3 regions of the Chryseobacterium scophthalmum genome follow, and region 3 is predicted to be linked to each of the others. Evidence: riboswitches for the same ligand, from Rfam matches in the RefSeq annotation. Region 3 holds a riboswitch; each other region holds the start of a gene.
What was found. Region 3 has a riboswitch for cobalamin ahead of BUR17_RS16565 (YncE family protein). Riboswitches for the same ligand answer to the same signal wherever they lie in the genome.
Positions count from the first base shown of each region.

Region 1: another riboswitch for cobalamin. It lies ahead of BUR17_RS06425 (TonB-dependent receptor plug domain-containing protein); the one in region 3 lies ahead of BUR17_RS16565 (YncE family protein).
Region 2: another riboswitch for cobalamin. It lies ahead of BUR17_RS08190 (acyl-CoA thioesterase); the one in region 3 lies ahead of BUR17_RS16565 (YncE family protein).

Region 1 covers NZ_FSRQ01000001.1:1,428,460-1,431,920, reverse strand. The annotation lists gene BUR17_RS06425 (TonB-dependent receptor plug domain-containing protein) at 1-1,480, opposite strand, end outside; cobalamin riboswitch at 1,516-1,692, opposite strand; gene cdd (cytidine deaminase) at 1,935-2,417, opposite strand; gene namA (NADPH dehydrogenase NamA) at 2,526-3,461, shown strand, end outside.
Region 2 covers NZ_FSRQ01000001.1:1,820,227-1,823,687, forward strand. The annotation lists gene BUR17_RS08180 (ATP-binding cassette domain-containing protein) at 1-291, shown strand, start outside; gene BUR17_RS08185 (SGNH/GDSL hydrolase family protein) at 326-1,123, shown strand; cobalamin riboswitch at 1,202-1,379, shown strand; gene BUR17_RS08190 (acyl-CoA thioesterase) at 1,493-1,876, shown strand; gene BUR17_RS08195 (HD domain-containing protein) at 2,041-2,631, opposite strand; gene BUR17_RS08200 (XAC2610-related protein) at 2,609-3,124, opposite strand.
Region 3 covers NZ_FSRQ01000003.1:337,161-340,621, forward strand. The annotation lists gene BUR17_RS16560 (T9SS type A sorting domain-containing protein) at 1-550, opposite strand, end outside; gene BUR17_RS16565 (YncE family protein) at 559-1,830, opposite strand; cobalamin riboswitch at 1,935-2,124, opposite strand; gene tpiA (triose-phosphate isomerase) at 2,276-3,034, opposite strand; gene BUR17_RS16575 (S9 family peptidase) at 3,183-3,461, opposite strand, start outside.

The DNA of each region.
Region 1 (3,461 bases), on a different contig from region 3:
GATTTTCATTAAAGTTTTTTTGATAACTAAGCTGAGATTCTAAACCGTAAGATTCTACTTTCTCAGTATTAAATGCTGCCCAATAGCCAAATGCAGTCGGAAGCCAACGAATCATATTGTCTATTTTAATATAATAAGGAGAGATACTTAGTTTAAACCCATTTAGGCTAAATTCCTGATTTAAATCTGCCTGAATCGAAGTTTCCGATTTCAAATTAAGATTTCCTCCTGGTTCCCAATATAAGTCATTAAATGAAGGGAATCTGAAGTTTTTTGATAAATTTAAATTAACCTGATACCAATTATTGGCTTTCCATTTTCCTGAGAAAGAGTAGAGAAGAGGCGAGCTTATGTCTTCTACAAAATTCTGTTTGATTCCAGCTTCAAAACGAAGATTTGGTGTTGCAAAGTATCTTAATAAACCTGCAACTGAACCCACATTTCTACTGACATCTTTTAGCTCTGAAGTTCCTAGACCTTCTCCTTGATTTTGTTGAAATTCTCCAATGACGTTGATATTCAGTTTAGGAATAATGAAATAATTGAAATCATTTTTAAAAATGTAATTCTTATTAATTCCACCACTTGTAAAAGGAGCATTATAAATTCCGAAATATTTGAAATTATCTTCTGTGTAAGCCGCTTTTAAGCTGTTAGAAAATTTAGATTTGTCAATATCCCAAGAGACTAAACTTCTAAAAGTTTGTGCTTTGTAGCTGGTTTTATCCACATTTTCTGCAAGGATCCTGTAGTTCTGGGTCGCATCATAAAACTGACTTTGCCAGGAAATCGTCTGGTTTTTTGCAATCTTATATGCTGTACCTATATTGAAAGTTGTATTGTAAAACTTTGCGTTTCTGTTGATATAATTATTTTTTTCGGGAACTTCATAATCATTTTGGCTGATCAAATAATTTCCTGAAACTTTAAAGCTGAATTTATCGTTACTATAAGCTGCTTTCAAAAAATTATTATAAGTTCCAAACGAAGCAACTTCAGAGTTAAGTACTCCTTTAAAGCCTTGGTTAAAACTTAATTCATTATTTAAATGGATACTTCCTCCAATCGCACCACTTCCGTAAATAACACTTCCGCCACCAGATTTTATTTCAACCTGATCATATCCGAAAACTGCAATATTATTAATGTCACCCTGTCCCAAAAACTGAGAATTGATATTGATTCCGTTCCAGACAAAAGCAGTCTGTTGTGCTGTTGTTCCCCGAAATGAAGGTGAAGAAACAGCTCCACGACCATTTTCTTTAATATAAACAGGCGACTGAAATCGTAAAACCTCAGAAAGATTCGAAGAATTTTTTTGAATATCTGCAGGAGATAATGTCGTCAAAGAATGAAAAAGTTTTACCTTTTTCATTTGGTTGTCGAATACAAATACGGTGTCAATATTTTTTTCCTGACTGTAATAAATTGTCAGGCAAGAAGACACTGAAAGTAGGGTTAATGCTCTTTTTAAAATCATATCATATCTGCCTTTCCTCCGAAAGCAATTCTATTATTAATATTAAAATTCCGGCAGGTCTCCTGACTTTCGCTTTGCTACACCTTCCCGTTTTGGCAGTGGTTTTTTGTAGAAATTGATTATGCGATTTACAGTTGCGGGGACAGCTTGGGAGTTTCACCCAATTCCCTCTTAGTTCCAATCTCTTGGAAACCAAAATTTTTGCAAATATAGTTTTTTTGAAAAGAAAGATTAAATTTTATTAAAGCTAAAGTAAAACCTTACAATTGATTTAAATTAGAAGATTTTCACCGTAAAAGAAACAAAATGTTTTTAGACTTTACTATTTCCAAAAGTTAAGAAAATAACAGTTTCACATTCTTTATATTTCTTTTTCAGTGGTTTCTTTATGATAAAAAAACACAGATTATATTTTCAATAATCTGTGCTAATTTGTGTAATCCGTGGAAAGTTTCTACAAAAATGTTCCATCAAAATAAAATGGAAGCAAATCTTTTATAGAAGTTACTTTTATAACCTCATCATTTAAGTTAGAAAAATAAAGTTCGATATTTTCGTTTTGCTTTGTTTCGTATTCTATAATACTTTGTCGGCAAGCTCCACATGGCGGAATTGGTGGGTTTTTCTCTGAAAATTCTTTTGGTCCGCCCACAATAAAGATCTTTTTAATTTTTTGATCTGGGAAATTTGCTCCAATCCAAAAAAGAGCAGTTCTTTCTGCACAAAGCCCGGAAGGAAAAGCTGCATTTTCCTGATTGTTTCCTGAGAAAATTTCACCATTCTCCAACAAAACGGCACAACCTACAAAAAAGTTAGAGTAGGGTGCATAAGCGTTTTCTCTCGCCTGAATTGCTTTTTCAAAAAGGCTGTTTTCTACTTCTGAAAGTTCGTTCCTGCCTTTGAAATGTTCGTAATCGATTTTTATATCTTTTTTCATTTTTTGTCTCCGTAAAAAAGGGGCATAAAAGTAAACCTTTTTAGTGACGTGGGCAATACGTTATAATCTTGCCAGATTTTGTATTTTTAATTCTTTAAAAATAATTCAATGTTATATTCTCCTATAAAATTTAGAAATGTAGAGTTTAAAAACCGTTGGGTAATGTCTCCAATGTGTATGTATTCCTCAGAAAATGGGGTTGCCAATGATTTTCATTTTGTGCATTACGGAAGTCGTGCTCAAGGCGGAACCGGACTTCTCATCGTTGAAGCGAGCGGGGTAGAACCGAAAGGAAGAATTACCAATCACTGCATGGGAATTTGGAATGACGAACAAGCTGCAGAACTTCAGAAAATTGTAGAATTCGTCCATAAAAATTCAGAAAGCAAAATAGGAATTCAGATTGCTCATGCTGGAAGAAAAGGTTCTACATGGGAAAATAAACAAATCTCTTTGGAGGAAGGTTGGGAAACGCTTGCACCGAGTGCGATTCCGTATCATCCGACAGAAAGAATTCCACACGTTTTGACTTTAGAAGAAATAAAAGAACAGGTTCAAAATTTTAAAAATGCTGTGAAAAGAGCAGTAAAAGCAGGTTTTGATGTTGTTGAAATACACGGAGCGCATGGTTATCTGATTCATCAGTTTTTATCACCGCTTTCTAATGTGAGAACAGACGAGTACGGTGGAAGTTTTGAAAACAGAATAAGATTTTTACTGGAAATTGTAGATGCAGTCAACGAAGAACTCAATGAAAATGTAGCGCTATTTGTAAGGATTTCAGGAACAGAATATGCTGAAAACGGTTGGGATATTGATGATAGTGTAGAATTGGCAAAAATTTTAAAAGATCATCATGTCGATTTGATAGATGTTTCGAGTGGTGGAAATATTCATGGCGCAAAAATTTCTGTTTTTGATGGGTATCAAGTTCCATTTTCTTCGGCTGTAAAAAATCAGGCAAATGTGAAAACAGGAGCAGTAGGTTTGATTACGAACCCCGAACAGGCAGAGGAAATTTTACAAAACAATGAAGCCGATTTA
Region 2 (3,461 bases), on a different contig from region 3:
ACGCTTTCAGCTGGCGAGCTTAGAATTGTAGAAGTTTTGCTGATTATTTATTCTAAAGCAGAATTTATTTTGCTGGATGAGCCGTTTCACAGTCTTTCTCCAAAAGTAGTAACCGAAATTAAAACAGCTATTAAACAACAAACTGATAAAGGCTTTATTATTTCGGATCATCAATATCATGATGTTTTGGATATTTCAGATGATATTTTTCTTCTTTCTGATGGTCATTTAAAACCAATTAAAGATTTAACAGAATTGAAAAGGTTTAATTATCTTCCAAAAAATATTTAATTTATATCTTTGAGCTATAAATATTCTTTTCATCATGACTTTCATCCACAAAGCAATCTATTTATCGGTATTCTGTATTTTTTCTTTTAGTTTGATCAATGCTCAGAATAAAGTTCCTTTTGGCGTAGTAAAAGCCGAAGAAGGTTATGCAATGGTGCGTGTACACAAAGAAGATTACCGTAAAATTGTTGACAAAATCAGGATGAAAAGAGGAGATGTTTTTGTTTATGTAAAACCTGCTCCGGGAGAAACTGAATGGATCTGGATAAAATATCCTGAAAAAGAAGAGCTCCCAAAGCCTTTTGTGAGATATGACAGTCTTAATAAAGAAGGAATGGTGAATAAAGGTCGTATTGCATTTATCGATCAGCTTCCAAAATTTACTCCGGTATTATCTAAAAACGGAAGATCGATTACTTTTACAGACAATAATAATCAGAAAATACCGACTGCTCAAAGAACAAAAGTGGTAATTGATATTTATCCATCAAGTGCAAAATTTAAAAAGCAGGAAAAAGATGCCGAAGGAAATATCATTAAAATAGACAAACAAAAAACCTGGGGACTCGGAAAGGAACTTCCTGAAGATTTAAAAGAAATAAAATCAGTTCGAGTACAACAACCCGGAAGAGGTTCTGTTTTTGTAAGAGAGGCGATTAAAAATATGTTTAATCCGACGATGGACTTTGAAAACATGGGAGTTACTTCAATTGATGATGACCATATTTTTCTTTATATGATTAATGGTTCGGGTGAACACCGATACACTACTTTCTGGACAATTAAGGAAGGAAGAGCAATCAGCCAGATTATTTACAGCAACCCTGAATAATTCTTTACCATATATTCTTTTATTATTCTTATTTTTGCAACCGAAAAGTCTTTAGCTTTTGGCGTATCGCTTTATGCTACTATTTTTCGAGAAATTGGTTCTGTTTAACTACAGATTAAAAGGGAATCGTGTGAAAATCACGAACTGTCGCGCAACTGTAAGTAACCGAAGTCTTTATAAAAAGCCACTGTGCAAAAGCATGGGAAGGAATAAAGATGTTACAAGTCAGGAGACCTGCCTATTTCTTTAGACAAAAACTTTCGCGATTTGAAGTTGATTGATCTTATAGTCTTTTCAGGAATTTCATGTTCCTGAATAATTCTGTTGGTTCCAATATCATTTCATTTTCGCTTTAATTAATAATGAAATATGACTACAGAAGAAAGAATTCAATCATCGGAAACCAGAATTTTCAAAGCCGTTTTCCCTAATACCACCAATCATTACGATACTCTTTTCGGAGGAACAGCCATGCAATTGATGGATGAAGTTGCCTTTATTACCGCAACAAGATTTGCAAGAAAACGCGTGGTAACCGTAAGCAGTGATAAAATCGATTTTAAAAAACCTATTCCTGCAGGAACAATTGTAGAATTAATCGGAAAAGTTTCACACGTTGGAAAAACGAGTATGAAAGTGAATGTTGAAATCTATACCGAACAAATGTATTCTTACGAAAGGGAAAAAGCTATTGTGGGAGATTTTACTTTTGTGGCGATTGATGAGTTTAAGAAACCAATTCAAATACTATAAATAAAGAATTTCGGCGACCTTCGGTCGCCGAAATTTAACGTTAAATTCAAATGTTTTTTTTTGCAGTTTCGGCGGGCCTTTGGCCCGCCGAAACTTTTTCATTTTATTAAATTATCTAAAAATAAATTTCAAACAATCGACTCGAAATCTGTGGGAATAAAAAATTATCTCAAAACTTTTTCAGAATCCAAACTTAGGTTAAGCAAGGTCTGGAAAGCCTCTCCCATTTCGTCAGAAGCTCTGCTGATTGCATTTTCAAGCATATTTCTTATTTGAAGTTCTGTTACTTTTGCTTCCGTCCAGCTTTTTCCGGAGGTGTAAGAATTAAGAATGAAAGGCATAATTCTGTCGATGGCACAAGCAAAAATGGCATCGGGAGTTTGTTCTTCTTCAAATTCAAGCCAAAGATTAAAAAATTCTGAACGGATAGGCTCGTCTAAAATTCCGAAAATATTCTGAGCAGATTGTTTTTCTCTTTCAAATTTCCCAACCATCGCTGCTTCGTCAAAAAGAAAAGTATCACCCGCTTCAATTTCCACCAAATCATGAATTGACAGCATTCTGATCACTCTCAACAAATCGATATCGGCTCTGTTTTTGGCGTAAGGAAAAAGAATTTGGGCTAAAATGATAATCTGCCACGAATGTTCGGCAGTATTTTCTCTTCTGGAATCATCTGCATTGTAATTTCGTCTCTGCACATTTTTTAATGCGTCTACTGCGAGGATAAAATCAATTTCTTTCTGTATTTTCATTTTCTTCTTTAAAATATCGTTCTCTAGGATAGATTGTTGTTTTTGCAAACCACTTGTAATCTATAAATTCTCTCTTTACGGTTGTCACTTTTTTAGAATCTCTCTTGTCTTCTTCAAATTCTAATACTTTTAATAGTCCTCTCTCGGGAACCAATAAATATTCTGAGGTAAGATTCCAGCAACATCCATTTTTTTGATAAGCAATAATTCGTTGACGTTCTGGATCTGTTTTAAACATTCCAGAATTTGAACGCACAAGATTTGTCAATTCATCATTCAGCACAAACTGCTGTTTAAAATTATCATTCAAATATACTTCATAAAAAGGACTTTGATGATTGGTATTTCCGTTTCTAATGGCAAGATCTTCCGCTCCATCAAAATTAAAATCACCAAAAACAACCGAATTTTTCAACGAATCAAAAACAGGTTTTTGGTTTTCATTTAAATCTAAATAAAAATCACTTGAAGAGAAACTTTGATATTTCTTCATTGTATTCTTATCGTAAAGATCAACTGTTGCTTTCCCACTACATTTCCTTTCAGTACACGTCTCTATGTTGACAACAACATTAAAACTTTTGGAAACATTGGCTAACTCAAAATAATTTTGCGCACTACAAAGTCCTCCTAAAGAACGAATGTCATTAGAAATTTCTTGTAATTCATGGTTTGTAGTTTTTATAATTCTTCGAATTAAAACCCGAAAAATCTATAACAAATATAAAAATTTAAGCTCAAATATTCAGTTTATTTCTAATATTTAATAATAGTACAAAATCATAAATAAAAAATTATCTACCTGATTTTCAGTTATTTAAACTTATTTT
Region 3 (3,461 bases):
CGAAATCGACAACCACTAAACTTTTATTGCTTCCCGTTCCGATCCAATTGATGATTTGCAAAGAATTATACCACAACGAACTGTATGCAGGAATCGGTGTTGCAGGAGCTTCAGCTGTAGGATTGCTAAAACCGTAACTTGCACCATACCATTCTCCGTTTGAAATGGTTCCGCTGTTCATCCATCCTGCCATTGACCAATTATTGGTGTTGTCAGCTGCCCATAAACTCCAATAATCGGGTACAGACTGTGCAAAATGATCATTAAACTGAACTTTATCTAAAAATCCTCCTCCGAAACTTGTTCCGTAATCAAATGCTGGTTCTGCAGTTTTTATCATCTGCAGCATTTGCGGACCGGTAATATTTTGTCCGGGATTGAATTTCACGCCCCAAACATATGATCTGTCATCAGTACCATCTTTAAAATCGGCTACAAAATATGCCGTTTCTGAACCTGTACCTACAAAAAACTTTACATCGTTGGCTGTAAATTGTGACATATACAGCGCAACGATGAAAGTAAATAGAAAACTTGATGCCTTTTTCATTTTAAAAATTACTTAATAATTAACTTTTCGCTAAAGTTGATATTCTTATCTGTAATTTTTACGACATAAACGCCTTTAGATAATGCGCTTACATTAATTCCTTTTTCATTGTATTTCTCATTGATGACAATTCTTCCGTTTACATCATAAACCTGAATATTTCCAGAATTTAAGCCTTGTACAAAGAATCTGTCACTTGTAGGATTTGGATATACAATTAATTTTGATGTTTTTGTGCTTTCAATAGTAGAAAGAGATGCATTATTATACGCAATGATTTGATTAGGTAATGAAGTTACTGTAAAAGTATTCAATAAACTACCTTGTAAATCGTAAGTGTAAATTTTTCCCGCCGCAATATATCCTGAAGGATCGGCTGCATAGATTTTATTATTAACAACATTAAATCCGTATGCAGTTCCATAACTGTTTACGGTAATTGGTGTAACTGCAATAGGAGAGGTGTTAATTGACGGTGAAGCAATTGGTGTTTTGTAGATCGATGCTTCATTCATGTAATAAATATTCGTTCCGTCGGTATCCATATAAGATGGTTTTACGCCTACCGGAAATGTTGTGCTCGAAACCGTAGTCTGGCTTGTCGTATTATAAACCGTCAATGTTCCGAAAGAAGTTGGAAGGTAAGGATCTCCCGAACTCATAATGTACAGTAAATTGTCTTTTTCAAAAATACTGTTGGGTGAGTCTCCTACATTTACCTGCGATTCTACAGTATTGGTTGTAGTGTTGATGACATCCATAAAATGGTTCAATCCGTAACCTCCTTTCAATAAAACATAGAGTTTATTGTTTTTGGCAAAGATTTTTTCAGGACCATTTCCTACAGGAATATTTGTTTCGTGAGCGTAAGTTGTAAGATCGTAAACCGACACGTAATTTGTCAAGGTATTGTTTCCCCAATTGGTAACATAGAATTTATTTCCGCTAAAAGCGATATATCTTGGGTTGGCAAGATTGGTTGAAATCGTTGTAATCAATGAAAAATCAGACTTGTTTATGACTTTTATTGTATTGGAATAATTTAAAACTACAAAAATCTTATCACCAAAAACCTTAATGTCCTGACCAGTATCACCCAATGTTGCATTATTGTTTTTAAGTTTAAAATAATTATTGGTGACAACCGATTGATTGTCGATGAAAGATACTTCTGCAGTACTACTTCCGATACCGCCTTCGTTGAGTACTAAAACGCCTTCGGTTTGGGCATTTGTAAATGAAAATACAAATGCAAGAATAAGAAAATAGATTTTCTTCATGATATAATTAAATTTAAAGTTTTGTTCCCGAAACTTCACTGCAGGAAAAAAACAGTCATGAAAAAATATCCGAAGATTTGATCTCATAAACTTTTATTCCCGAAAGTTGAAATTAATCTAAGGCAGGTCTCCTGGCTTGCATCTTATTATAACCTTCCCAAACCTGAAGTTCAGTGGTGTACTTAATAATAAGTTGAATAGCTTACAGTTGCGGGTACAGCTCAAGAATTATTTTACTTCACTTGATTCCCTATTAATGAACGCTTGGGTTCAACCTTAAACTTTTGCAAAGATATTATTTAAAAATTGATTATTGTTTTAATGAAAATTTAATAATTTTAAAATTATGTTGAACAATAATTATTTATTAAATGTTTATTTTGTTGAATTAATCAAAAAAGACATACCAAATGATATGTCTTTACTTTTTAATATGAATTATTTCTTAATTAAAACCTTCAATAATTTTTGAGAAATCTTCCAATTTCAATGCAGCTCCACCAATAAGACCACCGTCGATATCGGGTTGAGAGAAAATTTCTTTAGCATTATCTGGCTTTACAGAACCTCCGTAAAGAATAGAAATTTCGTCAGCAACTTCTTTTCCATATTTTTCTGCGATAATTCCTCTGATGTGAGCGTGAATTTCCTGCGCCTGTTCCGGAGTTGCAGTTTCGCCAGTTCCGATTGCCCAAACTGGTTCGTAAGCAATAACTACTTTTTTGATTTCCTCTGCAGAAAGAGTGAAAAGTGCAGTTTCAGTCTGTGTTTTTACAACGTCAAGATGCTGTCCTGCTTTTCTTTGCTCTAAAGTTTCACCATTACAGTAAACAGGAATTAAACCTTTATCTAAAGCCAATTTTACTTTTTTATTGCAGCTTTCGTCGTTCTCACCGTGGTATTGTCTTCTTTCAGAGTGACCGATCAAAGAACCTGTAGCATCGATAGATTCCAACATATCTGCAGAAAGTTCACCTGTGTAAGCTCCGCTTTCATATTCGCTCATATCTTGAGAGAAAACTCCGATTTCGTCTTTTTCGAAGATATCTTTTGCCATCATTAAATATAAAGAAGGCGGTGCGATCCAAACTTCACAGTTGGTTGTATTGTTGTTTTTATAGCTTAGTAATTGAATCATTAATTGTTGAGCATCAATGACGTTTTTGTTCATTTTCCAGTTTCCTGCAACTATTTTTCTTCTCATAGTTTCTATATTATCTTTTTATTTCTTTTTGTTTTTTTATTTTAAATCTTTAAAATTTATTTAATTATATTTTTCTCGCAGATCATTTTGATTTCGCAGATTTCTATTTTAATGATCTTTAAAATTTGCTAGATCTGCATGAGCTAAATTACTTATCAATTCCCTCCAGTTTAAACATGAAAGCATATTCCAAAGCAATATCTTTCAGATAATCAAATCTTCCGGAAGCTCCACCATGACCGTATTCCATGTCAGTTTTTAGGAATAAAACATTTTTGTCTGTTTTTAAATCTCTTAATTTGGCTACCCATTTTGCAGGCTCAAAATATTGTACCTGAGAATCATGCAATCCTGTTGTAACAAGGAGGTTCGGATAGTTTTTTCTCTCAATATTTTCATACGGAGAATAAGATTTCATATAATCGTA